DNA from 3 places in the Streptomyces sp. DT2A-34 genome. Region 2 is predicted to be linked to each of the others. Evidence: riboswitches for the same ligand, from Rfam matches in the RefSeq annotation. Region 2 holds a riboswitch; each other region holds the start of a gene.
What was found. A riboswitch is a leader RNA that binds a small molecule or an ion and turns the genes downstream of it on or off. The one in region 2 is predicted to bind thiamine pyrophosphate.
Positions count from the first base shown of each region.

Region 1 (9,628 bases), 4.9 Mb from region 2:
CCTCGACCGTCGCGCCTTCTTCGACGGCGCGGCCCGGGGTGCGGCGGCGCAGCAGGGCGAACGGGCGGGGATCGTCCAGCAAGCCGAGCAGGTTCATGGATCCGTGCTCCTTCTCAGTGAGACTCAGTGGTACTCAGTCGGAGAGGAACGGACCCCGGAAACACCGAAGGCCGCCCCTCGGGCGGCCTTCGCGAAGTCTTGCGTACGCGCAGTCAGTGGGCCGCCGGATGAGCGGTCCACCACCAGTTCTGGGTCGAGTGCGCGAACATGCGAGGCACCCTACCCCATGTCCGAGTCGTGTACCCCGCGTCTCATTTGCTGGGCATGGGGCTGGACGCCCGACACGACCCCGTAATGTTGAGGGCGTGACCGTGAACGCTAAGACCAGCGCGAGCGCTGGCAACACCTGGCGAGACCTGCCCGCGGCGCAGCAGCCCGAGTACCCCGACACCGAGGCTCTGCGCGCAGTGATCGCGGACCTCGAGTCGTATCCGCCGCTCGTCTTCGCGGGCGAGTGCGACCAGCTGCGCGCCCGGATGGCGGCTGTCGCCAAGGGAGAGGCGTTCCTTCTCCAGGGCGGCGACTGCGCCGAGGCCTTCGACGCGGTGTCCGCCGACCACATCCGCAACAAGCTCAAGACCCTGCTGCAGATGGGCGCCGTGCTGACGTACGCCGCCTCGGTGCCGGTCGTGAAGGTCGGCCGCATCGCCGGCCAGTACTCCAAGCCGCGCTCCAAGCCGACCGAGACCCGCGACGGCGTGACCCTGCCGACCTACCGCGGCGACTCCGTCAACGGCTTCGACTTCACCGAGGCCGCCCGCGTCCCGGACCCCGAGCGCCTGAAGCGGATGTACAACGCGTCCGCCTCGACGCTGAACCTGGTGCGCGCCTTCACCACCGGTGGTTACGCCGACCTGCGCCAGGTGCACGCCTGGAACCAGGACTTCGTGAAGTCGTCCCCGTCGGGGCAGCGCTACGAGCAGCTCGCCCGCGAGATCGACCAGGCACTCAACTTCATGCACGCCTGCGGGGCCGACCCGGAGGAGTTCAAGACCGTCGAGTTCTACTCCTCGCACGAGGCGCTGCTCCTCGACTACGAGTCGGCGCTGACCAGGGTCGACTCCCGCACGGGTCAGCTGTACGACGTCTCGGCGCACATGGTGTGGATCGGTGAGCGCACCCGGCAGCTGGACCACGCGCACATCGAGTTCGCCTCGCAGATCCGCAACCCGATCGGCATCAAGCTCGGCCCGACCACGACGGCCGAGGAGGCGCTGCAGTACATCGAGCGCCTCGACCCGGACCGTGAGCCGGGCCGGCTGACCTTCATCGTCCGCATGGGCGCCGACAAGGTCCGCGACAAGCTCCCCGAGCTGGTCGAGAAGGTCACCGCCTCCGGCGCGACCGTGGCCTGGATCACCGACCCGATGCACGGCAACACCTACGAGGCGGCCTCGGGCCACAAGACCCGCCGCTTCGACGACGTGCTCGACGAGGTCAAGGGCTTCTTCGAGGTCCACAAGTCGCTGGGCACCCACCCGGGCGGCATTCACGTGGAGCTCACCGGTGACGATGTCACCGAGTGCGTGGGCGGCGGCGACGAGATCTTCGTCGACGACCTGCACCAGCGCTACGAGACGGCCTGCGACCCGCGGCTCAACCGCAGCCAGTCGCTCGACCTGGCCTTCCTCGTCGCCGAGATGTACAGGGACCAGTAACCGGTTCGGTTATTACCCGCATGTGGGGTGGGGCGCGGATCACATACGATCCGCGTCCCACCCCACTTTTACGGTTCCTGTGTGACGGGTAAGGTTAGGTTTGCCTCACCGATCAAGGGGATGGCACGATTTCGATCCCGGCGGGAGGTGGTCCGCGTGTACATCTGCAGTTGCTTCGGTGTCACCGAGCAGCAGGTCAAGCAGCACGCGGAGAACGGTGCCTGCACGCCCCGCCAGATAGCGTCCGCCTGCAAGGCGGGCACGGACTGCGGGTCGTGTGTACGTCGTATTCAGGCACTCCTGGGCAGGGGCGCGTGCCCGCGCCGTGAGCTGGCCGATCAGGGCAAGCCGGTGCTCACCGACCTGGCGGACGCCGCCTAGCTCGCGTTGGCTCCCTGGCCCCTGGCCCCTGGCCCCCTAGCTCGGCTGCTCGATCTGCTGCGCGAGGTAGAGCGCCTCACCCAGCTTGTCGATGAGTTCCAGCTGCGTGTCCAGGTAGTCGATGTGGTGCTCCTCGTCCTCGAGGATCGACTCGAAGAGGTTCGCGGACGTGATGTCGCCCTTGGTGCGCATCACCTCGATACCGCGCTTGAGGCGGTCGATCGCCTCGACCTCGACCTGCCGGTCGGCCTGGAACATCTCGGTGACCGTCTGGCCGACCCGGACGTGGAACAGGCGCTGATAGTTGGGCAGGCCGTCCAGCATGAGGATGCGCTCGGTGATCTTGTCCGCGTGCTTCATCTCATCGATGGACTCTTCACGCGTGTACTTGGCGAGCTTCGTCCAGCCTTTGTTGTCCTGGATCCGGTAGTGCAGCCAGTACTGGTTGATCGCCGTCAGCTCGCCGGTCAGCTGCTCGTTGAGGAATTCGAGGACCTCGGGGTCGCCCTGCATCGCAGAGGCTCCTTCCGCGCGGGGGAACTGGCAGGTTGCGCCGCATGATTGCACCGGCAGCGAAGATCGTCCAGTAAGTCTTCACTTAGTAAGTAAGGGCATGCTTAGTCCGTTATGAGGTGAATTATTGAGGGGTGTGGTCAGGTGCACTGCCCCAGGTCTGTCAGGATGGAGTCATGGGTCAGCCGGTGGAGCGCGAAGGTGGGGCAGCAGCACACTCCGAGCTTCCGCCGGGACAGCGGGTACAGCGCGGCTGGCCGGTCACGCACTACGGTCCGGTCCCCAAGTTTCGCCCCGAACGCTGGGAGTTCAGGGTGTTCGGCGCCACCGCCGACGGCGAGAAGCACTGCTGGACCCATGAGGAGTTCACGGCCCTGCCGTACACCACCGTCGTCGCCGATCTGCACTGTGTCACGAAGTTCAGCATGCTCGGCGCGGAGTGGGGCGGCATCCCGGCCCGTACGATCCTGGAGATCGCCCCGCCCGCGGCTGCCGTCACCCATGTGATGGTGTGGGCGGAGTACGGCTTCAGCTCCAACCTCCGCCTCTCCGACTTCGCCGCCGAGGGCGCGATCTTCGCCACCCACAAGGACGGCGAACTGCTCACGGCGGAGCACGGTTTCCCCCTCCGTCTGGTCGTCCCCCATCTGTACGCCTGGAAGGGGCCCAAGTGGGTCCGCGGCGTCGAGTACATGACCGCCGATCGCCGCGGCTTCTGGGAGGAGCGCGGCTACCACAACATCGGCGACCCCTGGAAGGAACAGCGGTACTCGTACCAGGAGGAGCCCGGGGACGGGCCCGAGCTGTGACGTTCGGCGTTACGCGTCCCGAAGTTTCTTCAGCCGCTCCACGTCCGCCGCGTGGCCTTCCTTCCCGCCCGGTGTCTCGATGATCAGCGGTACGCCCGCGGTGGCCGGGTGCGTCATCAGCGCCCGGAACGGGTCCTCGCCGATGTGACCCGCGCCGATGTTCTCGTGCCGGTCCTTGTGCGCGCCGACGACGTCCTTGGAGTCATTGGCGTGGATCAGCTTCAGCCGGCCTTCGCCCACGGTGTCCACCAGCAGGTCGAGGGTCTGGTGCATGCCGGAGGGTCCGGTCAGGTCGTGGCCGGCGGCGAAGATGTGGCAGGTGTCCAGGCATACGCCCAGCTTCGGATGGGCGTCCAGCGCCTCGAAGTACGGCCCGAAGTCCCAGGTCCGCGAGCAGAGCGAGGCGCCCTGCCCGGCGGTGGACTCCAGGAGCAGATACGGGTCGTCGTCGTGGGTCAGCTCGTCGAGCAGCGGCAGCAGGTGCTCCCGTACCTGCTTCAGGGCCACCGAGCGCTCCCGGCCGCCGGTCGCGCTGCCCGTGTGCACGACCACGCCGAGCGCCCCGATCTCCCGCCCGCGCCGCAGCGAGTGCCGTAGCGACTCCACCGACTTCTCGACCGTCGCCTCCGTGTGCGAGCCGAAGTTGATCAGGTACGGCGCATGCACATACGCCGGGATCGACTCGGCCTCGCAGACCGCGCGGAACTCCTCGTCCTGCCGCGGATTCCCGGCGGGCGTGGCCCAGCCGCGCGGGTTGGCGACGAAGACCTGGACCGTCTCGGCCTTGAGGTCGTGGGCGTAGGTGAGCCCGACGGAGTGGAGACCGCCGGCCACGGGGACGTGGCCGCCGATGGGGTTGCGGGAGGGGCCCGAGGGGGCGGTGCCGGACTGCTGACTTCTCACCCGTTCAGGGTGTCATGCTGCCCGGACCACCCGATCACCGGCCGGTGCCGGCCTTTCTCGATGACCTTCCTCGATGGTCGTCCCCAGTGGTCTTCCTAACGGATGGTGATCGTGATCGTCGACCCCTTCGGCGCCGTCTGCCCGCCGTCCACGGACTGCTTCTTGACCGTGTCGCCGAACAGCCCGAGCAGGCCACGGTCCTCGTCGACCTCGAAGCCGGCGGCCTCCAGCTCGGCCCTGGCGTCGTCGACGCTGTCACCGACCACGTCCGGGACCTCGATCATCTCGGGGCCCTTGGACAGCGTCAGCGTCACCGTGTCACCCTCGGCGGCCTGCCTGCCGTCGGTGGGCGACTGCCGGGCGACCTGGCCCGCGTCGAAGTCGGAGTTGACGCGCGCGGAGGCGACCTTCACCTTCAGGCCGGCCTCCGCCAGCTCGGCCTTCGCGTCGGCCAGGCTCTCGCCGGTGACGTCCGGGACGTCCACGGGGCTGCCCTTGCTGACGGTGAGCGCGACCGCGGAACCGGAGCGGACCTTGGTGCCGGTCTCGGGGGCCGCGGAGATCACGGAGCCTCGGGTGACGTCGTCGCTGAACTCCCGGGTCACCATGCCCGGTTCGAGTCCGCTCTCCTTCAGTTCGGTCTTCGCCTTGGCCAGCGGGTATCCCTGAAGATCGGGCACCTTCACGGTCTTCGGTCCCGCCGAGATGACCAGGTTCACGGAGTCGTTGTGCCGGATGCGGGCGCCCGTCTCCGGGGCCGTGCTGATGACGGTGCCGCGCTCGACGGTGTCGCTGTAGGCGCGCTCCACCTTGCCGAGCTCCAGCCCGGCCTCCTCCAGCCGGTCCGCGGCCTGCGCCTCGGTCTTGGACAGTAGCGCCGGGACCTTGGTGAATTGGCCGGAGTTGATGTACCAGATGCCGACGCCGAGGCCGAGGGCCAGCAGGACGGCGGCGACGATGACGAGCGGGCCGCGCGGCGCACGCGGGGTCCGCGACCGGCGCCGGGGCGGCGGGGGCGGGGGAGCCTCGAACCGGCTGGTCCTGTTGAAGACGGCCTCGGGCTCGTCCTCGTTCACGGGAAGCGGCCGCTGGATGGTCAGTGCGCGCGGGATCACGCTCGTACGGTCGTCGGCGTTGCTGTGCTCCGCCGTGAGCGCCTGCGGCGGCACCGCGTCCAGCTGGTCCGCGCTCAGCGCGGCACGCGCCTCCCGGGCCTGCGCGAGGAGTGCCACGGCGTCGTACGGACGCAGATCCGGGGTGCGCGCGGTGGCCGACGCGACCAGCTCGTCGAGCTCGTACGCCAGTCCGGGCACGATCGCCGAGGGTGGCGGGACGTCCTCGTGCAGGTGCTTGTAGAGCACCACCGCCGGGGAGTCGCCGTCGTGCGGCTTGTCGCCGGTGAGCATCTCGTAGAGGACGACACCGCACGCGTAGACGTCGACGCGGGCGTCGGCGGCGCCGGGCTGCTCGATCTGCTCGGGCGCGAGATAGGAGACGGTGCCGAGCACGGCACCGGTGGTGCTGGTCACGGTGTCCACGGACCGCACGAGCCCGAAGTCGGCGACCTTGACCCGCCCGTCGTCCCCTATCAGCACGTTCTCGGGCTTCATGTCCCGGTGCACGAACCCGGCGCGGTGCGCGGCGCCGAGCGCGGCCAGCACCGGCTCCAGGATGTCCAGGGCGGCCCGGGGCTGGAGCGCCCCGCGCTCGCGCAGGACGTCGCGCAGGGTGCAGCCCGCGACGTACTCCATGGCGAGATAGACGTACGACCCGTCGGTGCCCTGGTCGAAGACCTGCACGACATTGGGGTGCGCGAGCCGGGCGACGGACTTCGCCTCACGGATGAACCGCTCGACGAAAACCCCGTCCACCGCCAGCGCGGGATGCATCACCTTGAGCGCGAGCACGCGGTCGAGGCGGGTGTCCAGGGCCCGGTAGACCGTGGCCATCCCGCCGACGGCGATCCGCGCGTCCACGCGGTACCGGCCGTCGAGCACCTGCCCGACCAGAGGGTCCTGAAGGGTCGTATCCACGCAGGTGAGTGTACGAGCCGACACTGACACGCCTGCCGGTTCGGCCGGGATCGGGGCGGGACTGCAGCTGAGCTGTGACGGACGCCTCATGGGTTGAAACGCCTTCATCGAACAGGCGTTCAGAATGCGGGGCGTTCCGGGTCCAGCCGTGCGATGCCCTCCACCGGAGACGACGCCTCCGCGAAGTGCCGCCGAGGAATCCGCCCCGCCCGGTACGCCAACCGCCCCGCCTCCACCGCGTGCCGCATCGCGTCGGCCATGAGTACCGGCTCCTGCGCCCGCGTGACCGCCGAGGCGAGCATCACACCCGCGCACCCCAGCTCCATCGCGAGCGCCGCGTCCGACGCCGTACCGGCTCCCGCGTCCAGAATCACCGGCACGCGTGCGTGCTCCACGATCAGCTGGAAGTTGTGCGGGTTGCGGATGCCGAGCCCCGAGCCGATCGGGGAACCGAGCGGCATGATCGCGGCACAGCCGACGTCCTCCAGCTTCCGCGCCAGCACGGGGTCGTCATTCGTGTACGGCAGCACGGTGAACCCGTCGTCCACCAGCGTCTCCGCGGCGTCCAGCAGCTCGATCGGGTCCGGCAGCAGGGTCCGCTCGTCGGCGATGACCTCCAGCTTGATCAGATCCGTACCGAGCGCTTCGCGCGCGAGGCGGGCCGTCAGCACGGCCTCACCGGCCGTGAAGCATCCGGCCGTGTTCGGCAGCACCCGGATGCCGAGCTTCTCCAGCACCGACAGCACGGAGCCGTGCACCGACGGGTTGACCCGCCGCATCGCGACCGTCGTCAGCTCCGTCCCGGACGCCACGAGCGCACGCTCCAGCACCCCCAGGCTGGGCGCCCCGCCCGTGCCCATGATCAGGCGGGACGTGAAGGACGTGTCCCCGATGAGAAAAGGATCGTCGGCCATGGTTCAGCCTCCTTGGACGGCGGTGAGGACCTCGACGCGGTCTCCCTCGGAGAGGGATGTCGACGACCACTGCGCGCGCGGTACGACGGTTTCGTTGAGGGCGGCGGCCACTCCGGAGGGCGCCGCGGTGAGGGAACGTACGAGCGTGTCGAGAGCCGTGCCCGGCTCGATCTGCCGCCGCTCGCCGTTGACCGAGATGGTGACCGGGTGGTTCATGCGGGCTGCTCCGAGAGTGCGGCGGCGCTGAAGCGTTTGGGCGTGAACGGCCGGGCTTCGTCCGGGAGTTCACCGGTGGTCAGGGCGTGCGCCATGGCGTCGCCGGTGACCGGCGTGAGCAGCACCCCGTTGCGGTAGTGCCCGGTGGCCAGCAGCAGCCCCTCCAGCTCGGTCGGGCCGAGCAGCGGCGCGTTGTCGGGGGAGCCGGGGCGCAGGCCCGCCCGCGTCTCCGTGAGCGGCAGTTCCGTGATGCCCGGCACCAACTCGTGGGCGTCGCGCAGCAGCTCGTACACCCCGCCCGCGGTCACCGTCGTGTCCCAGCCCAGCTCCTCGCTCGTCGCCCCGACGACCAGCTCCCCGCTCTCGCGCGGCACCAGGTACACCTGGCTGCCGCGCACCACGGCCCGCACGGTCCGGCTCAGGAACGGCGCGTACCGCTTCGGCACGGTCAGCCGCAGCACCTGCCCCTTCACCGGGCGCACGGGCGGCAGGACGTCGTCCGGGACCCCGGGCAGCCGCCCGCTGAGGCTGCCGGCCGCGAGGACGACCTGGCCCGCGCGCAGCTCGGTGCCGTCCGGCGTGGTGACACCGGCTGCCCGCTCCCGTACGCGGTCGAAGCGCTCGGCCCACGTCCGGTGGAAGACCACACCGGCCCGCTCGCAGGCGGCCACCAGCGCCCCGGCCAGCCGTCGCGGATCGATCTGGTGGTCGCCGTCCACGCGCAGGCCCCCGCGCACGCCCGGCGCGAGCATCGGCTCCAGGCGTCGGCACTCCCGCCCCGACAGCCACTCCGAGTCCAGCCCGGACCGGCGTTGCAGGGTGTGCAGTTCGCGCAGGTGGGCGCGGTCGTCGGAGTCCAGCGCGACCGCGAGCGTGCCGCACTGGCGGTAGCCGAGGTCGTGGCCGGTGAGGTCGGTGAGCTCGGCCGCGAAGTCCGGGTAGCGGCGGGCCGAGACGAGGTTCAGGCCGAGCAGGGTCTGCTCGCCGTAGTGCAGTTCCGTGACGGCGGCCAGCATGCCGGCCGCCACCTGGGCGGCGCCGCCACCCGGCTCGGGGTCCACGACGGCCGTGGTGAACCCGCGCCCTGCGGCCCGCCACGCCGTGACCAGGCCGATGATGCCGCCCCCGATGACAAGGACGTCTGACGTTCGCGTACGCGACATGGGCGTCCAGCCCCTCCCTTCGCCGGCATGACCCGGATCAGGTTCGTACGGTCGGAGGCCGCCAGCCTCCCTCTCAGCCCGGTGCGTCCGGGCTCCCGCGAGTGCTCTACGTTGGCCACCCTAGCCCGCCGCCACATGTCTCAGTAAGGGAGCCCGTACCCATGGCCCGCTCGCTCGACGGTCTCGTCCTCGCCCCCGTCGCGGACCAAGCGCCAGGTCAGGTGGGTACGCGTACCCGGTTCACGTACCACGAGAAGGACGGCGAGATCTGGGCCGAATACGCGGGCGGCGATGTCGTACGCGGGTATCTCGTGGGCGGCCGGGAAGGCGACCGGCTGGACTTTCGGTACGTGCAGCTCAAGCGGGACGGGACGACGTCGTCGGGCCACTGTGTGTCGACGGTCGTCGAGCTGGCCGACGGGCGGGTGCGCCTGGAGGAGAGCTGGCAGTGGGAGTCGCAGGCCGGCAAGGGGACGAGCGTTGTGGAGCAGGTCACTGAGCACGCCCCCTGACTGACGAACAGTCAGTTGTCTATGGTGATCAGGTGAGCGAGCAGACGCAGCAACGGGGCACGTCAAAGGCGCGGCGCGTGGTCGTCGCCGGGGCGGGCATGGCAGGGGTGCAGACCGCGGTCGCCCTGCGCGAACAGGGCTTCACCGGCACCGTCACACTGATCGGCGCCGAGCCCCACCAGCCGTACGACCGACCGCCCCTGTCCAAGGCCGTACTGCTCGGCACGGCCGAGGGCTCCGCCTTCGACGTCGACTTCGAGGCGCTCGGCATCGAACTGCGGCTGGGGCGCGAGGTGCTGGGCGTGCGCACCGCCGACCACGAGTTGGACACCGAGGCCGGGCCCGTCCCGTACGACGTCCTCGTGCTCGCCACCGGCGCCGAACCGATCCGGCTGCCGGGCGCGGAGGGCGTCCCCGGGGTGCATCTGCTGCGCACCCTGGACGACGCCGAGCGGCTGCGGCCGGT
Region 1 covers NZ_JASTWJ010000001.1:7,566,837-7,576,464, forward strand. Annotated here, with positions in the region: gene QQM39_RS33750 (anthranilate synthase family protein) at 1-97, opposite strand, end outside; gene QQM39_RS46310 (trp operon leader peptide) at 213-269, opposite strand; gene QQM39_RS33755 (class II 3-deoxy-7-phosphoheptulonate synthase) at 366-1,718, shown strand; gene QQM39_RS33760 (bacterioferritin-associated ferredoxin) at 1,875-2,099, shown strand; gene bfr (bacterioferritin) at 2,136-2,612, opposite strand; gene QQM39_RS33770 (sulfite oxidase-like oxidoreductase) at 2,789-3,421, shown strand; gene QQM39_RS33775 (deoxyribonuclease IV) at 3,431-4,324, opposite strand; gene pknB (Stk1 family PASTA domain-containing Ser/Thr kinase) at 4,420-6,357, opposite strand; gene QQM39_RS33785 (thiazole synthase) at 6,477-7,271, opposite strand; gene thiS (sulfur carrier protein ThiS) at 7,275-7,487, opposite strand; gene thiO (glycine oxidase ThiO) at 7,484-8,650, opposite strand; TPP riboswitch at 8,648-8,759, opposite strand; gene QQM39_RS33800 (hypothetical protein) at 8,812-9,162, shown strand; gene QQM39_RS33805 (NAD(P)/FAD-dependent oxidoreductase) at 9,195-9,628, shown strand, end outside.
Region 1: another riboswitch for thiamine pyrophosphate. It lies ahead of thiO (glycine oxidase ThiO); the one in region 2 lies ahead of QQM39_RS11415 (thiamine ABC transporter substrate binding subunit).

Region 2 (9,628 bases):
CGCGCAGCCGCTGGTCCACGGCCCGCAGCACGGGCAGCATGGTCCGTACGACGAAGGGCACCCCGACCAGCGCCTGGGCCAGCGGCACGAGGATCCACGTGCTTCTCAGATCCAGCGGCGGTTCGTCCAGGGCGATCAGGAACCCGAACCCGACCGTCACCGCGGACACCCCGAGCGGCAGCATCAACAGCGCGTCGAAGCCCCGCACGAACCGGCCCGCGTCCCGTCGGGTCAACGCCGCCGCGGCCAGCCCGCCGATGAGCACGGCGATGAGCGTGGCGACGACGGCGTACTGCAGCGAATTGCCGATCGCCTCGATCGGCGCGACGAGGAAGACCCCGCCGTCGGCGCTGGCCAGCGCCCGGTAGTAGCCGAAGTCCGGCGCGTCCAGCGACCGCTCCACGAGGACGGCCAGCGGCAGCAGCAGGAGTACGACGATGACGGCCAGGACACCGGCCAGCAGCGCCCACTGCCCTGCCCCGCGCGGCCGCCGCGCGGTCACCGACGCGTCCACCAGGCGCAGGGCGCTCTCGCGGCGCCGTACCGTCCAGGCGTGCACGGCGAGGATCGCGCCGACGGCCAGGAACTGGATGATCGTCAGGACGGCGGCCGTGGACAGGTCGAAGATCTCGGACGTCTGCCGGTAGATCTCCACTTCGAGCGTCGAGAAGGTCGGGCCGCCGAGGATCTGGACGACGCCGAAGGAGGTGAAGGTGAACAGGAAGACCATGAGCGCGGCGGCGGCCACGGCGGGCGCGAGGGCCGGGAGGGTGACGGTCCGCCAGGCGGTGAAGCGGGACGCGCCGAGCATCCGCGCGGCCTCCTCCTGCCGCGGGTCCAGCTGCGCCCAGAGCCCGCCGACCGTCCGTACGACGACGGCGTAGTTGAAGAAGACGTGCGCGAGCAGGATGGCCCACACGGTGGTGTCGAGGCGTACGCCCCACAGCTCGTCGAGGAGTCCGCCGCGGCCGACGAGCGCGAGGAACGCCGTACCGACGACGACCGTCGGCAGCACGAAGGGGACGGTCACCACGGCCCGCAGGATCTGTTTGCCGGGGAAGTCGAAGCGGGCGAAGACGTAGGCGCCCGGCAGCGCGATCAGCAGGGTGAGCGCGGTGGAGGCGAGCGCCTGCCAGGTGGTGAACCACAGGACGTGCCGGATGTCGGACTCCCCGAGCACGTCCGTGAGGCGCGCGAACTGCCAGACGCCGTCGGCCTTCAGCCCGCGCGCGACGATCGCGGCGACGGGCCAGGCGAAGAAGGCCGCGAAGAACGCGACGGGCACGGCGACGAGGCCGAGCCGCACCGCCGCGCTCCGCATGACCCTCTTACGGGGTGCCTTTACTTCAGTACGAGCGAGGTCCACGACTTGACCCAGTCGTCACGGTTGTCGGCGATCTTCGCCGGGTCCATGGTCTCGGGGTTCTTGGCCTGGGGGCCGTACTTCGTGAACTCCGGCGGCACCTGCGCGGCCTCCCGGACCGGGTAGACGAACATGTTGAGCGGCATGTCGTCCTGGAACGTCTTGGTGAGCATGAAGTCGAGGAGCGCCTTGCCGCCCGCGGCGTTCTCGGCGTTGCTCAGCAGGCCCGCGTACTCGACCTGGCGGAAGCAGGTGCCGGTCGCGACACCGGTGGGCGCGGTCGTCGGTTTCGGGTCGGCGTAGATCACCTCGGCGGGCGGCGAGGAGGCGTACGACACGACGAGCGGCCGGTCGGCCTTGGCCTTCTTGCCGCCGGCGGACCCGGAGAACTCCTCGTTGTAGGCCTGCTCCCAGCCGTCGACGACCTTGACGCCGTTGGCCTTCAGCTTCTTCCAGTAGTCCTGCCAGCCGTCGTCGCCGTACTTCGCGGCGGTGCCGAGCAGGAAGCCGAGGCCGGGCGAGGAGGTGGAGGCGTTCTCGGTGACGAGGAGGTTCTTGTACTCGGGCTTGATCAGGTCGTCGTACGACGTCGGCGGGGTCAGCTTGTGCTCGCTGAAGTAGGCCTTGTCGTAGTTGACGCAGATGTCGCCGGTGTCGATGGGCGTGACCCGGTGCTGGTCCTGGTCGGCCCGGTACTCGGGCAGGATCAGGTCGGAGCCCTTCGGCTCGTACGACTGGAACAGCCCGTTGTCGAGCGCCCGCGACAGCAGGGTGTTGTCGACGCCGAAGAAGACGTCGCCCTGCGGGTTGTCCTTGGTGAGGATCGCCTTGTTGACGGCCTGCCCGGCGTCGCCGTCCTCCAGGACCTTGACCTTGTAGCCGGACTGCTTCTCGAAGGCGGCGAGGACGCTCTTGGAGACGGCCCACGAGTTGTGGCTGACGAGCGTGACGGTCTTGGAACCGCCCCCGCTACCGCTGTCGCCGTCGGTGTCGGACGACCCGCACGCGGCCAACGCGGGCAGCGCGACGAGACCGAACCCGACGGCGAGAACCGTGGCCTTCTTGGTGATGCTCACTGAATTCCTCCTGGGGTGGACCAGGAAGAGACGCGGCCCTGCCCGGAACCTCCGAAAGGCTCCGGGCAGGGCGCAACAGCTCGAGTGGTGACCGATCTCCCTACCCAGAATGACCTGGGCCAGGTTCGGAGGGTCTGCGGCCGGTGCCGCACTCTCAGCGCTGTGGCGCTCCCCTGTCGGAATATGAAGATGTACTTACGGCGGTCTTACGGTGGTCAGACTACCGCTCGGTCGCCGCGAGCTGCCCACACGCCCCGTCGATCTCCTGCCCACGGGTGTCCCGGATGGTCACCGGCACACCATGGGCGGCGATGGCCTCGACGAACGCCTTCTCGTCCTCGGGCCGGGAAGCGGTCCACTTCGACCCGGGTGTCGGGTTCAGCGGGATCAGGTTCACATGCACCGGCTTGCCCTTGAGCAGCCGCCCGAGCCGGTCACCACGCCAGGCCTGGTCGTTGATGTCCCGGATGAGGGCGTACTCGATGGACAGCCGACGGCCCGACTTCTCGACGTACTCGAACCCGGCGTCGAGCACCTCGCGCACCTTCCACCGCGTATTGACCGGTACCAGGGTGTCGCGCAGCTCGTCGTCGGGCGCGTGCAGCGAGATCGCGAGCCGGCACTTGAAGCCCTCGTCGGCGAACCGGTGGATGGCCGGCACGAGCCCGACCGTCGAGACGGTGATCCCTCGCTGGGACAGCCCCAGCCCGTCGGGCTCGGGATCGGTGAGCCGCCGGATGGCGCCCACGACCCGGTTGTAGTTGGCGAGCGGCTCGCCCATCCCCATGAAGACGATGTTGGAAAGCCGCGCAGGTCCCCCCGGAACCTCTCCGTCCCTGAGCGCCCGCATCCCGTCCACGATCTGATGCACGATCTCGGCGGTGGACAGATTCCGGTCCAGCCCCGCCTGCCCGGTCGCACAGAACGGGCAGTTCATCCCGCACCCCGCCTGCGAACTGATGCACATGGTGACCCGGTCCGGGTACCGCATCAGCACCGACTCGACGAGCGTCCCGTCGAACAGCCGCCACAGCGTCTTGCGCGTGTCGCCCTGGTCGGTCGACAGATGCCGTACGACGGTCATCAGCTCGGGAAACAGCTCCTCCCGCAGCTTGGCGCGCGAACCGGCGGGGATGTCGGTCCACTGCTCCGGGTCGTGCGCGTACCGCGCGAAGTAGTGCTGCGAGAGCTGCTTGGCACGAAACGGCTTCTCGCCGATAGCAGCGACGGCGTCCTTGCGCTCACCGGGCGTGAGGTCGGCAAGATGCCGCGGCGGCTTCTTGGCTCCGCGCGGGGCGACGAAAGTGAGTTCTCCGGGCTTAGGCATGGCTGTACCAGTGTCGCAGATCAATTCCGGTGACCTGCGGTCGTACGGCCGCCCCCGACCGGCGCCAAGGGCATCTGCGCCGGTCATCGTCAGTGCACACCTGTCAGCGTTGGAATGCCCACACCGCGATGGCCACCATGGACGACCCGGCTGCGGCGGCTGCTCCGCGGACCGCTGCGAACAGCGCGGCTCGATACAGGCGCTTGATGGTGGGGCGTTTGTCGCGCCTCATGGTTCCTCCCTGGTGGCGGCGTACGTTTCGCCTCCAGACGGTGCGCGCTGGTGGACCGAATCCTGGGGAAGTGCGGGCGGACCGGGCGGTCGCGCTCTTACCCTGCAGGTCAGGGGTTGCCCGGCGGTGCCCGCAGCGGGCAGCGGAAGGGTCGTCAAGGGGGGACGGGGGGACGTGGAGTATCCGGACCACGCGCTCCACGAGTACCTGCGCGACCTGGAACGCAGGGCCAAGGCGAATCGGCTTCGGCACAGGATGCCGTACTCCCGTCGCGAGACCGCGAAGATCCTCAGCAAGGAGTTCCAGGTCGAGCTGGATGCTCGCCGGCTGAGTAACTGGCTGACGGACGAGCCGCGAAGCCGCCAGGCACCCACCTTGAGCAATGAGCCGAAACTATGGGCCCTGGTACAGCTCTGGTCGCGCTGGGCCGGGGAGCAGCCCAGCCGTCGGTATCTCAACGAACTTCTCGAATCGGCCCAGCCCGTCCGGCATGCCGTCCGGGCTTCGTCGTCGCCGGTTCCCTCTTTCCTGCTCCCGCTGCTGATGGAACAGAGGGAGCGAGGAGAGGCGTGGCCCTATGTCGTTCACAGTGGCACGGGCGCGCGACGACCGCTGTCGGCCGTACACGTTCAGCAACTGCTGGACGAATCCCGCTCTGCCGATGAACCGGGGGCAGAACCGAAGCGAGGGCACATCGAGGACATCCTCGAGGATCCCGACGGCTGCCGTCTCCTCCTGGAGTCCGGTCCGGGCAGCGGGAAGTCGACCTTGCTCGCCCGACTTGCCGGGCGTCTGTCCGCCGAACTCCTCGACGCGACGCTCGCGCAGAACGCCTGTGTCCCGGTCTGGGCGACCGCCGAGCAACTGACCGCCGGCCCGGGCGGCGTGGACCGCGCGTTGTCCCGGCTCGTCTTCGCCGGGACTGAGCACGATGAGCGGCGATTCGATGACGCCACGGAAGCACTGGTCCCGGAGGACTACTCCTGGCTGCTCCTGGTGGACGGGTTCGACGAGATCCCCATGGAGGCACGTAACCGACTGGCGCTCCACCTCACCACCATCGCCAGAAGCGAGGCAGGCCGGGTCGGCCGTATCAGGATCATCGCATCGTGCCGTCCACTGCATCCGGTGGAACGGGACCGCTTCATCGAGAGCGGCTTCCTCGTCTTCACCATGGTCCCGTTCGATCGCTCACAGCTGGAGACGTTCGCCGAGCGCTGGTTCGGGACCCATGTTCCCGGGCGTCGTCAGGCCCGGGAGTTCCTTCAGCAGGTCGACACCCCGGAACTGCGCGACCTGGTGGCCGTCCCGTTGCTGGCGGCGGTGGCCGCCGCCGTGTTCGAAGCGTGGCCCGAACAGAGGCTGCCGAACAATCAGTACGCTCTCTTCGACCAGTACCGCACCTATCTGACGAATGCGAAGGCCACCCAGCGTGAAGGCGTCTTCAGCCAGCTGCGTACGCACGCGGGCAGTGCCTCATGGGCCCTGGAAGCCATCCGGTTTCTCCAGGAGAACCTCGACGATGTCTTGCGTCATGTCGCCACTGAAGCGGTCCGGCACCTTTCAGAACCGGCGGGCCGCTCCGAGGAATCCGATCAGCGGGCCTCGTTCGACCTCTTGACGGTCGCGCTGGAGTGGCTGCGCCCGAAAGTCGGCCCCCGCGCACAGACGGGCATTCCCGGGTGGGGTGAATACGTCGCGACCCTGCTGATATCGAGTGGGCTCCTCGCGTCCGGCGAGGGATCGATCCGGTTCCTGCATACGAGCTTCGCCGAATTCCTTGCGGCGGAGGCGCGCGCCATGGACCTTCCCGACAGTTTCGACGGAAGCTCCGTGGAATGGCAGGCGTTCACATTCGAGGCCGCACGCCTCACCGGACGCAAGGGCCGCGACCACCGCGCCGCACTCGTTCACTACGCCCAACGGCACCCCCTGGCAGCGGAGGCGTTGCTGACCTGGCTGCTGGAGGGCAGCGCAGGGCATCAACATGTCGCGGGTGTCCTCATGGCAGAGGGCAGCCCCTACACGCCCGCTCAGCTGGAGACGTTCCTGTCCGTCCTGCCTCGGCTGCCCGCGGCGAGCCGGCGCACAGCCCGTCAGATACCGAATCCCCTGGCCCGCGCATACCTCGCGGAGCGATTTCCCGTCGCGCAATTCCTCGCCCGCACGGAGCCGGTCGCCCCCTACCCGGTCGCCGACGAGCCGCTGGACATCCGCGAGCAGCCGGTCATCCGGTCCCTGCTCAGTACGCTCGGCTGTAGCCGCCCACCGGATTCAGGTGATGACACCTACCTGTTCTGCTCGCTGGTATGCCACCTGGGACTCGAGTCCGTCGTGGACCGCATGGCCCTCATCGACACCCTTCAGACCATGGCTCCTGAGTGGGCGGCTCACGCGACCCAGCACACGTTCGAGATCATGAATTCGCCGCACGCCGACGCTGGGACACGCATTCACGCGGCGGAGTCGCTACTGGACTTCGACAGCGAATATCTGTCTCACGTTGCTGAGGTTTTGCGGGAGCTGGTGACCGACAGAACAAACCCGTTCGACGATCGGTACGCGGCAGCGGCAGCTCTCAGCGAACTCGGCGCCCCGTACCGCGATCAGGCGCGTGAACTCATGCAGGCCATGGCGGGTGAACCTACTACGCGCCCGTGCCAGCGCGATGAATTGTCAGCGCATGTGCAGTTGCTGACCAGCGGCGGTGGTGCTCCGATTCGTCGTCGTCACGGCAGCTAGGACCTGTGGTCGAGTTCCAGCCACCGGAAACGCGTCAGTCGGTCGTGCGCTCCAGCCTGTCCTTCAGCAGTTGCTCGTCACGCGGCAGCTCCTTGCGGACCTGAGGGCGGACGACGAGGGGCACCAGGAGCTTGCCGAGGCCATGCCCTTCGAAGTCGATGTCGATCGTCACGCGGGAACGGCGGCCGTCGTCGAGCGGCTCGATCTCACCGTGAGCCCGTGGCCTGATGGGGCCCTCGATCCCGTGCAGATCCCAGCTGTGCGGTGGGTCGAGTTCGGTGAACTCCACGGTCATCGGGATCTCGCGACTGCCGATGCGCCGGGTGACCCGGACCCGGGAGCCGGGGTGCGTGGGCCCCTCGTCGAGCAGGTCCGCGGAGACGGCGCTCAACTGCCATTCCGGTAGGTGGGAGGGGTCCGTGACATACGCGTAGACCTCGTCCGGGGACCGGTCTATGTCGATGACTTCTCGGATGGCGGTCATGATGACCCCCTTTGGGTGCCTTCGATGACGTACACCGGAATCGTCCCACCTGCGGACCCACGGCACCATCGCAAGAAGCCCCCGCCCGAATAGAGCGAGGGCTTCCGGTCACGGCTTCGTCAGCCCGACCCCACGAAGAGCACCAGCAGCAACCACACCACCGGCGCCGTAGGCAGCAACGAGTCCAGCCGGTCCATGATCCCGCCATGCCCCGGCAGCAGCGTGCCCATGTCCTTGATGCCCAGGTCCCGCTTGATCATCGACTCGCCGAGGTCACCGAGCGTGGCGCTGGCCGCGACCGCGAGGCCCAGCAGCAGGCCCTGCCACCAGGATCCGTCGTCGATCAGGAACTCCATGCACAGTGCGCCCGCCACCATCGCGAAGCTCACCGCGCCGAGCAGGCCCTCGCGGGTCTTGCCGGGGCTGATGCGCGGGGCGAGCTTGTGCTTGCCGAAGCGCCAGCCGACGGCGTACGCCCCGGTGTCGCTGACGACCGTCAGGAGCAGGAACGTCAGGACGCGGAACGCCCCGTCCTCGGCGGTCAGCATCATCGCGACGAACGTCGCCAGGAACGGCACGTAGAACGCGGCGAAGACGCCCGCGGTGACGTCCTTGAGGTAACCCTCCGGTGGCTCCGTCATCCGCCAGACCAGCACGGCCAACGCGGTCAGCGCCATCGACACCCAGGCACCCTCGGCGCCCCGGACGTACCCGGCGACGACCATGGCCGCACCGCCGAGTGCGAGCGGAACGAGCGGCGCCTTGATGCCCTTGCGCTCGTCGAGCCGCTTGGTCAGCTCCCACAGGCCTACGACGACGGCGACCGCGACGACGCCGACGAACAGGGCCTTGACGACGAACAGCGACGCGATGATCACCGTACCGAGCCCGATACCGACCCCTATGGCCGCACCCAGGTCGCGCCCCGCGTTCTTCTTCTGCGGCTGGGGCGCCGGCTGCGAGGCGTCGGGCATGGGCTCCGGATTCTGCGGCGCCGCCTCGGAGGGCCGCGCCTGCGGCGTGTCGTAAGGCCGCGTCTGCGGCGGCCGGTCGCGGAACAAGGGGCCGCTCAGCCGAGCGGCCCCCCGGTCGTCATCCTGGTCTCCGCCATACGCGGGTACGTCGGGCACGATGGGCATGGGGCGAGTCTGCTGCGCCTCAGGCGCATCGTACGCGGGACCCGCCGGGGCAGCCCCCTGGACAGGTCCACGCTCGGCGGCACCCCAGTACCCGGCTTGCCGGGCTTGTGGCGGCGCCCCCCAGGAAGAGTCGTTCATCAGACCTCGAGCAGCTCCGCTTCCTTGTGCTTGAGGAGCTCGTCCACCTGAGCGACGTACTTGTGCGTGGTGTCGTCGAGCTCCTTCTCCGCACGGCGGCCCTCGTCCTCGCCGATCTCGCCGTCCTTGATCAGCTTGTCGATGGCGTCCTTGGCCTTGCGGCGGACTGAGCGGATGGACACACGAGCGTCCTCGGCCTTGCCCTTGGCGACCTTGATGTAGTCGCGGCGGCGCTCCTCGGTGAGCTCGGGGAACACCACTCGGATGATGTTGCCGTCGTTGCTCGGGTTGACGCCCAGGTCGGAGTCCCGGATCGCCTGCTCGATGTTGCGCAGCGCGGTCTTGTCGAACGGGGTCACGACCGCCATGCGCGGCTCCGGCACGGAGAACGAAGCCAGCTGGTTGATCGGCGTCGGCGCGCCGTAGTAGTCGGCCACGATCTTGTTGAACATCGCCGGGTGCGCACGGCCGGTGCGGATCGCGGCGAAGTCCTCCTTGGCGACCACGACGGCCTTCTCCATCTTCTCCTCGGCCTCGAGGAGGGTCTCTTCGATCACCACTTGCTCCTGCGTGTCTTGAGTAAAGGCCCGGCTGCGGTTCCTGCGTGGGGGCGGCGGCCGGCTGCGTCGCGTCTTCTTCCTGCACGGTTCCCGACCGGCAGGACATTGTCCATCCCCCGGTCAGGGTCCGTCCCGTCCGTCGCCCGGACGGGTTTGCTCTCGGGCGTCAGCCCTGGCTGCCCTGCTCACCCACAAGCGTGCCGATCTTCTCACCCTTGACGGCGCGGGCGATATTGCCCTCCGCCAGGAGCTCGAAGACGAGGATCGGGAGCTTGTTGTCCCGGCACAGCGTGATCGCGGTCATGTCGGCGACCTTGAGGTCGCGGGTGATGACCTCGCCGTAGCCGAGAGAGTCGAACTTGACGGCGTCCGGGTTGGCCTTCGGGTCGGAGTCGTAGACCCCGTCCACGCCGTTCTTGCCCATCAGCAGCGCCTCGGCGTCGATCTCCAGGGCGCGCTGGGCGGCGGTGGTGTCGGTGGAGAAGTACGGCATGCCCATACCGGCGCCGAAGATGACCACGCGGCCCTTCTCCAGGTGCCGTACGGCGCGCAGCGGGATGTACGGCT
Region 2 covers NZ_JASTWJ010000001.1:2,645,659-2,655,286, forward strand. Annotated here, with positions in the region: gene QQM39_RS11410 (iron ABC transporter permease) at 1-1,321, opposite strand, end outside; gene QQM39_RS11415 (thiamine ABC transporter substrate binding subunit) at 1,342-2,439, opposite strand; TPP riboswitch at 2,519-2,624, opposite strand; gene rlmN (23S rRNA (adenine(2503)-C(2))-methyltransferase RlmN) at 2,660-3,766, opposite strand; gene QQM39_RS11425 (hypothetical protein) at 3,870-3,998, opposite strand; gene QQM39_RS11430 (NACHT domain-containing NTPase) at 4,173-6,740, shown strand; gene QQM39_RS11435 (SRPBCC family protein) at 6,775-7,224, opposite strand; gene QQM39_RS11440 (phosphatidate cytidylyltransferase) at 7,344-8,501, opposite strand; gene frr (ribosome recycling factor) at 8,501-9,058, opposite strand; gene pyrH (UMP kinase) at 9,228-9,628, opposite strand, start outside.

Region 3 (9,628 bases), 2.4 Mb from region 2:
TGGGCTATCGCCCTTCGGCCGCCGCCCGGACACTCCGTACCGGCAAGTCAGGACTCATCGGCCTGACCGTGACTACATACGGGGATGAACCTTTCACCTTCACCGAGTTCGCGTACTTCGCCGAGATGGCCCGCGCGGCCACCTCGGCCGCGCTCGCCCGCGGCTACGCCCTCGTGATCCTCCCCGCGACCTCGCGCCACGACGTCTGGTCGAACGTCGCCCTCGACGGCACGGTCGTCATCGACCCGTCCGACCAGGATCCGGTCGTCAGCGAGCTGGTCAGGCAGGGTCTGCCGGTCGTCTCCGACGGCCGCCCGGCGGGTTCGCTCCCCGTCACCGCCTGGGTCGACAACGACCACGAAGCCGCCGTGCTCGGCATCCTCGACCACCTGGCCGACGCCGGCGCCCGCCGGATCGGACTGCTGACGGGCACCACGACGGACACGTACACCCACCTGTCGACCACCGCGTACCTGCGCTGGTGCGAGCGGGTCGGCCAGGATCCGGTGTACGAGGCCTACCCGGCGCACGACCCGTGCGCGGGCGCCGTGGCCGCCGACCGGCTGCTCGCCCGCCCCGACCGCCCCGACGCCGTCTACGGCCTGTTCGACCCGAACGGCACCGACCTGCTCGCCGCCGCCCGCCGCTACGGCATGCGCGTACCGGACGACCTGCTTCTGGTCTGCTGCAGCGAGTCCACGGTGTACGCCAACACCGAGCCGCCCGTCACCACGCTCTCCCTCAAGCCCCGCCGCATCGGCACGGCCGTGGTCCAGCTCCTCATCGACGCCATCGAGGGGGTCGAGTCGGACCGACCGGTCGAGCAGGTGATACCGACCGAGCTGATCGTGCGTACCTCGTCCCAGCGACGTCCGCCGCGTACGACGGTCAGCCCGCCTCGGTCGCCCGAGGAGCGGTAGGAGCAGGTCGGGGGAGGGCACAAGCAGGTCGAGGAGCGAAAGAAAGCGCGGTCATCGGGCGGCCGAAGCCGTGCCCAATCGGGGCGAAAGCCGCGGTGAACAGGAGTCCTGCTCCGATTCACCACCCCTGGGTCATCACATGGCGCGATCGGCATTCCTATGATGGGCCCACGACACCCGCGGGCCGCTGCGACCAGGCAGTCCGATGCGGTGCAGCTGCGGCGCGATGGTGGAGGGGTCTGATGACTCAGGGGGCCGGTCAGGGACCCGAGATGGAGCGGACGGCGACGTTGCGCGACTTCCGAGTGCCCGCTTACGTCCACGAGACCGGTCCGTACGCCCACAGCACGCACCCGGGCGACGTCGCCCCGCCCCTCGACGATGCCTATCCGGAGGGCTACACGCCCACGCAGCGCGATCTGCCCGTGATCAACCGCGGTGACACCCTTCAGGTGACCGTCGATCCCGCGTCCGTGCCGGCTCCGCAGTCGGCGGACAGTCCGGGTCCGCTGTTCGTCGTCGGCGACGTGCACGGCTATCTCGACGAGTTGGTCGCCGCCCTCCAGGAGAAGGGCCTCATCGACTCGGCGGGCAACTGGTGCGCGGGCACCGCCCGGCTGTGGTTCCTCGGCGACTTCACCGACCGCGGCCCCGACGGCATCGGCGTCATCGACCTCGTGATGCGACTGTCGGCGGAGGCCGCCGCGGCCGGCGGCTACTGCAAGGCCCTGATGGGCAACCACGAGCTGCTGCTGATCGGCGCCAAGCGGTTCGGCGACACTCCCGTCAACTCCGGCGCGGGCACCGCCACCTTCCAGGCCGCTTGGCTGCTCAACGGCGGCCAGAAGACCGACATGGACCGTCTCCAGGACCACCACCTGCAGTGGATGTCCCGGCTGGACGCCATGGAGCAGGTCGACGGCCATCTGCTCGTTCACTCGGACACCACCGCCTATCTCGACTACGGCGACTCGATCGAGGCGGTCAACGACACCGTCCGCGAGACCCTCACGCGCAACGACGCCGACGAAGTCTGGGACCTGTTCCGCAAGTTCACCAAGCGGTTCTCCTTCCGCGACGAGGGCGGCGCCGACCATGTTCGTTCCCTGCTCGATACGTACGGCGGCACCCGCATCGTTCACGGCCACAGCCCCATTCCGTACCTGCTGGGCGAGGTCGGCTCCGAGGAGGGCGAGGACAGCGCCGGCCCTGTGATCGAGGGGCCGCACGTCTACGCCGATCGTCTCGCGATCGCGATGGACGGCGGCGTGACCATGGCCGGAAAGCTGCTGGTCCAGCAACTTCCCCTGGATATCTGAACGTTCGCCGGGCAGACGTCCCCCCATGGCGCAGTGACGGAAGACGGCGCAGGCCAGGGCCCAATTTTGTCAAACCCCCTGTCACCGTGTGCCGTCACCGCTCTACCATCGGCTTATCCGTAGCAGGCTCCCCTCCGTTTCTGCCCGACGGCTCGTTGGCATGCGAGCCCCAAGCCCTACGGAGCATCGGGGGATGCACATGAACAGCGTTCCGCAGCACCTGCACAGCGAGGACCGCCAAGAGTACGAGCGGATCCTCGATGAGGCGCTGCGCTCCGCACCACACCGCCCGGAACTGGCCGCTGTCGGACAGCGGCTCAACTCCGAACAGCTGCGCACCATGGCGCTCAACGCCACCGCACTCATCACGGCGGCCGCGGCGACCGAGTACCAGCACTATGTGAAGGTTCGCGAGGAACTGCGCCAGCCGGCGCCGTCCACCCCGTCGTCCAGCCGCGAGTCCAGCTCCACCGAGCCGGGCACGGGAGCGATGGGGCTCGCCACCACCGTGGGAGAAGTCGCCGAGACCGCCGGCCCCGGCGTCGTCGCCGTGGTCGCCGTCCTGGCACCCGTCCTCGCCGGCACCGCCGCGGCGATCTTCCTGCTCGTCGGCTACATCCTGAAGATGCTCGACCCCGAGCCGGCCTTCGCCCAGACGATGCTGACCACCGGGTGGGTGTTCGGCGCCGTGGCGGCGGCCGCGATCCTGGTCGCCGCCGTCGGACTCCTGCTCACCGCCCTGCGCAACCGGCCGGCATTCGACGGCGGTCCGTACGGCGAACTGAGCGAGGAGGTGGCCCGGGCCAGGGAAGCCTGGCGCGAGGCCCTGCTGGAGCGCGGCATCCTGCCCTTCCTGCGGGAGGCGCTCGCCGACCCAGGCACGGCATCGGCACTGCACCGCACGCCACCGTCGACGCCGGCCGGCCGTATCCCGAACCTCGGCTACGACCGCCCGGGTTTCAGCAGCCCGGACGACGGTGGCTCCCGGGGCTCCCGGCCGAGCTTCTGCAGCCCGGACTACACGAGCCCGGACTTCGGAGGGCCGGAACACCATCCGGAGTAGCCCCTCGGCTTGCGCCCCCGCCAGGGGAGAGCCCCCGCCAGGGGACCCTCCTCCACGACGGAGCCCCGGGGAGACCTCCTCGGGGAGGCGCAAGCCGAGCACCTGGCAGCACGCCCGACAGCGGGACAGCACGCCAGGCGCCGGGGCATGGCGCCCTGGGTCAGGACGTCGACGTCAGTCCGCCATCGGCAGGTAGACCCGGTTGCCCGCCGCCGCGAACTCCTTCGACTTCTGAGCCATGCCCTCCTCGATCTCCTCCTGGGACCCGCCGTGTTGGCGACGGATGTCCTGGGAGATCTTCATCGAGCAGAACTTCGGCCCGCACATGGAGCAGAAGTGGGCCGTCTTGGCGGGCTCGGCCGGCAGGGTCTCGTCGTGGAACTCCCGTGCGGTGTCCGGGTCGAGAGCCAGGTTGAACTGGTCCTCCCACCGGAACTCGAAGCGGGCGTCGGACAGCGCGTCGTCCCACTCCTGTGCACCGGGGTGCCCCTTGGCGAGATCGGCCGCATGGGCGGCGATCTTGTAGGTGATGACGCCGGTCTTGACGTCGTCACGGTTGGGCAGGCCCAGGTGCTCCTTGGGCGTGACGTAGCAGAGCATCGCCGTGCCCCACCAGGCGATCATCGCGGCACCGATGCCGGACGTGATGTGGTCGTACGCCGGCGCGACGTCCGTCGTCAGTGGGCCGAGCGTATAGAACGGAGCTTCATCGCAGATCTCCTGCTGAAGGTCGATGTTCTCCTTGATCTTGTGCATCGGGACATGTCCCGGGCCCTCGATCATGGTCTGAACATTGAAACGCTTCGCGATCCGGTTGAGTTCCCCGAGCGTCCTCAACTCCGCGAACTGCGCCTCGTCGTTGGCGTCCGCGATCGAGCCCGGCCGGAGGCCGTCGCCCAGCGAGTACGTGACGTCGTACGCCGCGAGAATCTCGCAGAGCTCCTCGAAGTTGTCGTACAGGAAGCTCTCCTTGTGGTGCGCCAGGCACCACGCCGCCATGATCGAGCCGCCGCGGGAGACGATGCCGGTCTTGCGGTTGGCGGTGAGCGGTACGTACGGCAGGCGCACGCCCGCGTGGACGGTCATGTAGTCCACGCCCTGCTCGGCCTGTTCGATGACCGTATCCTTGTAGATCTCCCAGGTCAGCTCCTCGGCCCTGCCGTCGACCTTCTCCAGCGCCTGGTACAGCGGCACGGTGCCGATCGGCACGGGGGAGTTGCGCAGCACCCACTCGCGCGTGGTGTGGATGTTGCGGCCGGTCGACAGGTCCATGACCGTGTCGGCGCCCCAGCGGGTCGCCCAAGTCATCTTCTCGACCTCCTCCTCGATGGAGGAGGTGACCGCGGAGTTGCCGATGTTGGCGTTGACCTTCACCAGGAACCGCTTCCCGATGATCATCGGCTCGATCTCCGGGTGGTTGACGTTGGCGGGCAGCACGGCCCGGCCTGCCGCGATCTCTTCGCGGACCACTTCCGGAGAAACGTTCTCCCGGATGGCCACGTACTCCATCTCGGGCGTGATCTCGCCGCGGCGCGCATAGGCGAGCTGCGTGACCGCCCCGCCGTCACGGCTCCGGCGCGGCTGGCGAGGCCGTCCGGGGAAGACCGCGTCGAGGTTGCGCAGGCCGCCGCGCGGCGAGGTGTGCTTGATCCCGTCGTCCTCAGGGCGGACGGGACGGCCCGCGTACTCCTCCGTGTCGCCGCGGCCGATGATCCAGTTCTCGCGCAGCGGGGGCAGCCCCCTGCGAACGTCGGTGTCGGCGAGTGGATCGGTGTACGGGCCCGATGTGTCGTACAGCGTGACCGACTGCCCGTTGGTGAGGTGCACCTGGCGGACCGGCACCCGCAGATCGGGGCGTGAGCCCTCGATGTACGCCTTGTGCCAGCCGATGGACTTCCCGGCCTCCTCGGACTTGTCGTCCTGAGCGGAGGCAGGCGTGCGCGCGTCCTTGATGGTCATGAGACCTACTCCCTACGCCGGCATTACCCGGTAACAGGTTCGGCGGTCGACGCAGCGGTTTCCGTCTGCCGACGTTTCGTGGGGAACGTCACTCTCTTCGGATGATGTTCCACGTGAAACATCGCAGGGACGGAGGTCAGCGCCCTCTCAGCCCGGTGCTCCGAGCTCCCGCGTGTACAAAGGTGGCTCCACGCTAGCGTCAATTCGGGCGCGGTGAACAGAGGGCCCCGGTCGTTCTTGCGATGATCGGTCGGTGACCACGACGCATGAGCCTCCGTACCCACCGCCCGAGCCGCCCCGCGGCTCCGGCTTCGGAAACGGCCCCCGAAACGGCCCCACACGGGGCAACGGCCGTACAGACGGCCGCGGTTCGGGAGTTGCCGGAGGTAGATACGGCGGTGGATACGGGCCTGGTTCCGGCGGCGACGACGATCACGCGACTGGTTCCGGCGGCTGGCACGAACACGGGACCGGGGCCAGCGGGATGCAGGGGCACGGGAGCGGGGGCAGCGGGGGGCCTGGGCGCGGGCCCGGCTCCGGCGGCTCAGCGGAGCAGGGGCCCGGACCGAGTGACGGTCACGACTCCGGGGGTGGCCACGGGCACGGGCCCGGATCCGGCGGATCGCGTGGCGGCGGTAAGGGCGGCGACGGCGGTGGCGGGCACGGGCACTCCCACAGTCACGCCCACGGTCCCGCGGCGCCTGTCTCCCGGCACCTGCGCAAGGTCATCGCGGCGGTCCTGATCCCGTTCGCCGCGGCGGTGGTGGTGGGGCTCGCTGTGCTGTGGCCGGGCGGTGCCCCGCCGCACGAGCGCACGGGGGTCGGCTTCGACCGGCAGACGCACAACGCCACGGTCACCAAGGTGGTCGAGGTCAGCTGCAAGGACGTCGGCGCCTCGGGAGTGCCCCCGACCGGCGACACCTCCACTGCCGAGGGTTCCTCCGCGGTGCAGCAGGAGAGCGGCACCTGCAAGAGAGCGACGATCCGCGTCGATACGGGCAAGGACAAGGGCCGCACTTTCACGGAGATCGTGCAGCCTGACCAGTCACGCCAGTTGCACGAGGGCCAGGACGTCGTGGTCGCCTATGAGCCCTCCGCGCCCAGGGACCTGCAGTACTCGGTCACCGACGTGAACCGCAGGATCCCGATGGCGCTGCTCGCCGGCATCTTCGCGCTCGCCGTCGTGCTGGTGGGCCGGATGCGCGGTGTCATGGCGCTGGTCGCGCTGGCCATCAGCTTCCTGGTGCTGACCTTCTTCATCCTCCCGGCGATCCTGCAGGGATCGAACCCGCTGGTCGTAGCGGTGGTGGGGGCGAGCGCGATCATGCTGATCGCCCTCTACATGTGCCATGGCCTGTCGGCCCGTACATCCGTGGCCGTGCTCGGCACACTGCTCTCGCTGCTGCTGATCGGCCTTCTGGGCTCGGGGTTCATCGACTGGGCCGCGCTCACCGGCAATACGGACGACAACACCGGTCTGATCCACGGGCTGTACCCGTCGATCGACATGAGCGGTCTGCTGCTCGCCGGCGTCATCATCGGTTCGCTCGGTGTCCTCGACGACGTGACGGTCACCCAGACGTCCGCGGTCTGGGAACTGCACGAGGCCAACCCGACGATGGGCTGGCGCGGGCTGTACCGCGCGGGTATCCGGATCGGCCGCGACCACATCGCGTCCGTCGTCAACACACTGGTCCTCGCCTACGCCGGCGCCGCGCTGCCGTTGCTGCTGCTCTTCTCGATCGCGCAGAGCAGCGTCGGCACGGTCGCCAACAGTGAGTTGGTGGCGGAGGAGATCGTGCGCACGCTGGTGGGCTCCATCGGCCTGGTCGCGTCGGTGCCGGTCACCACGGCTCTCGCGGCCCTGGTGGTCTCGGCCGACCGTCCGGAGAAGGGGGCGGTGTCTGCGGGTGCCCAGCCGGTGCCGGCGGGCGGGCAGTCGGGTCCGGGGCAGCCGGCTCCGGGACGGGGCGGGCGAGGACGACGCCGGAAGCGGTGACGGACACGGCCGCCGATCTCGCGTAGCCGGCGGCCCTGCCCATCCGACGGAACACGACGCACGCCCGCGAAGAAGAAGCGTTCCCGCGCGCCCCCTCAGCGTCCCGGCGAAGCGTTACGCCACCCCTCGCTGCCTTAGCGCTTCAGCCCGCGCTCTGCTCCTCCGCCAGGATGCGGTCCAGGGCCTCGTCGAGGTGGGCGTCGAAGTCGGCGAGCGCACCCTCCTGCCCGAGCGGCACAAGCTTGTCGGTGCGGTCGAGGAAGGCCACGAGGGGCGCCACCGAGGAGCGGAACAGGGCCTGGTCGGCACCGACCTGAAGCCGGATCAGGACGTCGCCCAGCGTCTCGGAACCGGCCGGTGAGACCCGTACATCTCCCTCCCCGCACGGTCTGCCCACCCCGTCGACCAGCAGCTCGCGGCCGAAGGCCCAGGTCACGGGGGCATCACCGGGCAGGTGGAAGGTCAGCCGTACGGCGTAGGGATCACAGGTCTCGTAGCGCAGCTCCACCGGGATGCGGAAGGAGAGCTCCTCGGACACGAGAAAGCTCATCATGACCTCTGCCTGTACGGACTCGCGCATCGCCTACCCCGTCGTTTGCCTTCGACTGGCCGGGAACGGACCCGACACTGTGGAATCTTGCTGAACGTACACGAGAGATCACAAGGAGTGAGTTTTCAGATACTGATAGAGATCGCCAGTGACCCTAGGAGCCGCCCGACCTCGTCCTGCAGCTGCCGTGCCGCCGACAACAGCCGGTCGTCCTGATGAGCGGGCAGGGAAATGGCCATCGTCGCGGCCGTGGTGCCCACCGTGATCGGAATCGCCGCGCACACCGTGCCCAGCGCGTACTCCTGACGTTCGGTCACCGGCTCCATCCGACGCGTCCGTTCGAGGCGTTGCAGCAGCGTGCGGCTGTCGCGCACCGTGTACGGGGTGATGGACTGCACGGGATGGCGGTCGAGGTGATCGCGGCGGGCGTCCTCGTCCAGCTGGGACAACAGGCACTGACCGATGGCGTGCGCGTGGCCGGTCTCACGGAAGTCGGCCCATTCCTCGACCGCCGGATTGCCCGGGGTGTCGGAGACGCACATGACCTCGATCTCGCCGTCGCGGTACTGGGCGTAGTAAACGGGGACACCGATGGCATCACGCCATTGGGCGAGTGCTTCGGCGACCGTGCTGCGACGTTTCTGCTGGGCTCCGCTGCTGCCCAGCCGAACCGCCGCCTCGCCGAGGAAGAACAGGCCCTTGTCTCGGCGCAGATAGCCCTCGTGGACCAGCGTCCGCAACAGGTGGTACGCGGTGGGCAGCGCCAGGCCCGTCTCGCGGGCGAGCTGCTTCGCGGGAGCGCCGTACTCGTGCTCGGCGACGCATTCCAGCAGGCGCATCGCACGCTGGACGGATCCGATGAGCGTCGCGGAATGCGGCTGCTCGGGGGATGTCGGGGAGGCCTGCCTCGGCACCTTGGGCACGGAGGAGTGCGGCCGTCCGAGGGGGGCGTGGGGGTCTGAGGGTGCGGTGTCAACCGTGGCCAAGGGTCACTCCCAAAGGCGCGAGGGGGGAGCCCGTGCTGGGGAACACGGGAGGGGGTGCACGCCGCTCGCGGGGACGTCCCCGCGTCGATTTCCGGACTCTATTCGTCCATCACCGCTCGCAGGCGCCCTGCCCGGAAAACTTCCCTCGCCCGAGGGAACCAGTGATTCCTGTTACCGCCTCCCCGTCCCCACGGCCCTCATCAGCCGCTGCAGGCCCTCACCAGTCGCTGCGCGACGAGGAGCTCGACGTGAACTTCCGTACGACGTAGATCAGTCCACCGACCAGTGCCACGAAGACCAGCACCTTGAAGAGCAGCCCGATGACGAACCCGACGACGCTGGCTATCAACCCGCCGAACACGACCAGGGCGATGACAGGCACCGCGATCCACTTCACCCACCACGGCAGTCCTGCGAAGATCTCACGCATCGCCCTCGTCCTTACCTCTCCGCCCGTCACAGTGCCGGGTCCGATCCTTCGAAATCTGCTGATTCCCTGCACTCGATGCTAGGACGGGCAGGTGCCCGGTGGGGGCCTCGCAGCCCTTGTCCTCCCCTGATCGATCCCCTAGGGAACCCCGAGGCCAAAGGTCAGCTTTCTGGCGGAGAGAACACCACGAGCACCCGAAGGTCCTCACTGATGTGGTGGAACTTGTGGGCGACTCCGGCCGGCACGTACACCACGCTGCCGCGCGCCACCTGCGTGGTCTCCATGCCGACGGTGATCTGGGCGCGCCCGCTCACAACGAAGTAGACCTCGTCCTGGTTGTGCGGCTTCTGTGGATCGTGCTCGCCGGCGTTGAGCGCGTACAGACCGACCGACATGTTCCGC
Region 3 covers NZ_JASTWJ010000001.1:5,070,604-5,080,231, reverse strand. Annotated here, with positions in the region: gene QQM39_RS22495 (LacI family DNA-binding transcriptional regulator) at 1-920, shown strand, start outside; gene QQM39_RS22490 (metallophosphoesterase) at 1,163-2,239, shown strand; gene QQM39_RS22485 (hypothetical protein) at 2,433-3,302, shown strand; gene thiC (phosphomethylpyrimidine synthase ThiC) at 3,477-5,261, opposite strand; TPP riboswitch at 5,254-5,443, opposite strand; gene QQM39_RS22475 (YibE/F family protein) at 5,746-7,260, shown strand; gene QQM39_RS22470 (SsgA family sporulation/cell division regulator) at 7,403-7,840, opposite strand; gene QQM39_RS22465 (IclR family transcriptional regulator) at 7,936-8,733, opposite strand; gene QQM39_RS22460 (DUF5326 family protein) at 9,014-9,226, opposite strand; gene QQM39_RS22455 (cupin domain-containing protein) at 9,388-9,628, opposite strand, start outside.
Region 3: another riboswitch for thiamine pyrophosphate. It lies ahead of thiC (phosphomethylpyrimidine synthase ThiC); the one in region 2 lies ahead of QQM39_RS11415 (thiamine ABC transporter substrate binding subunit).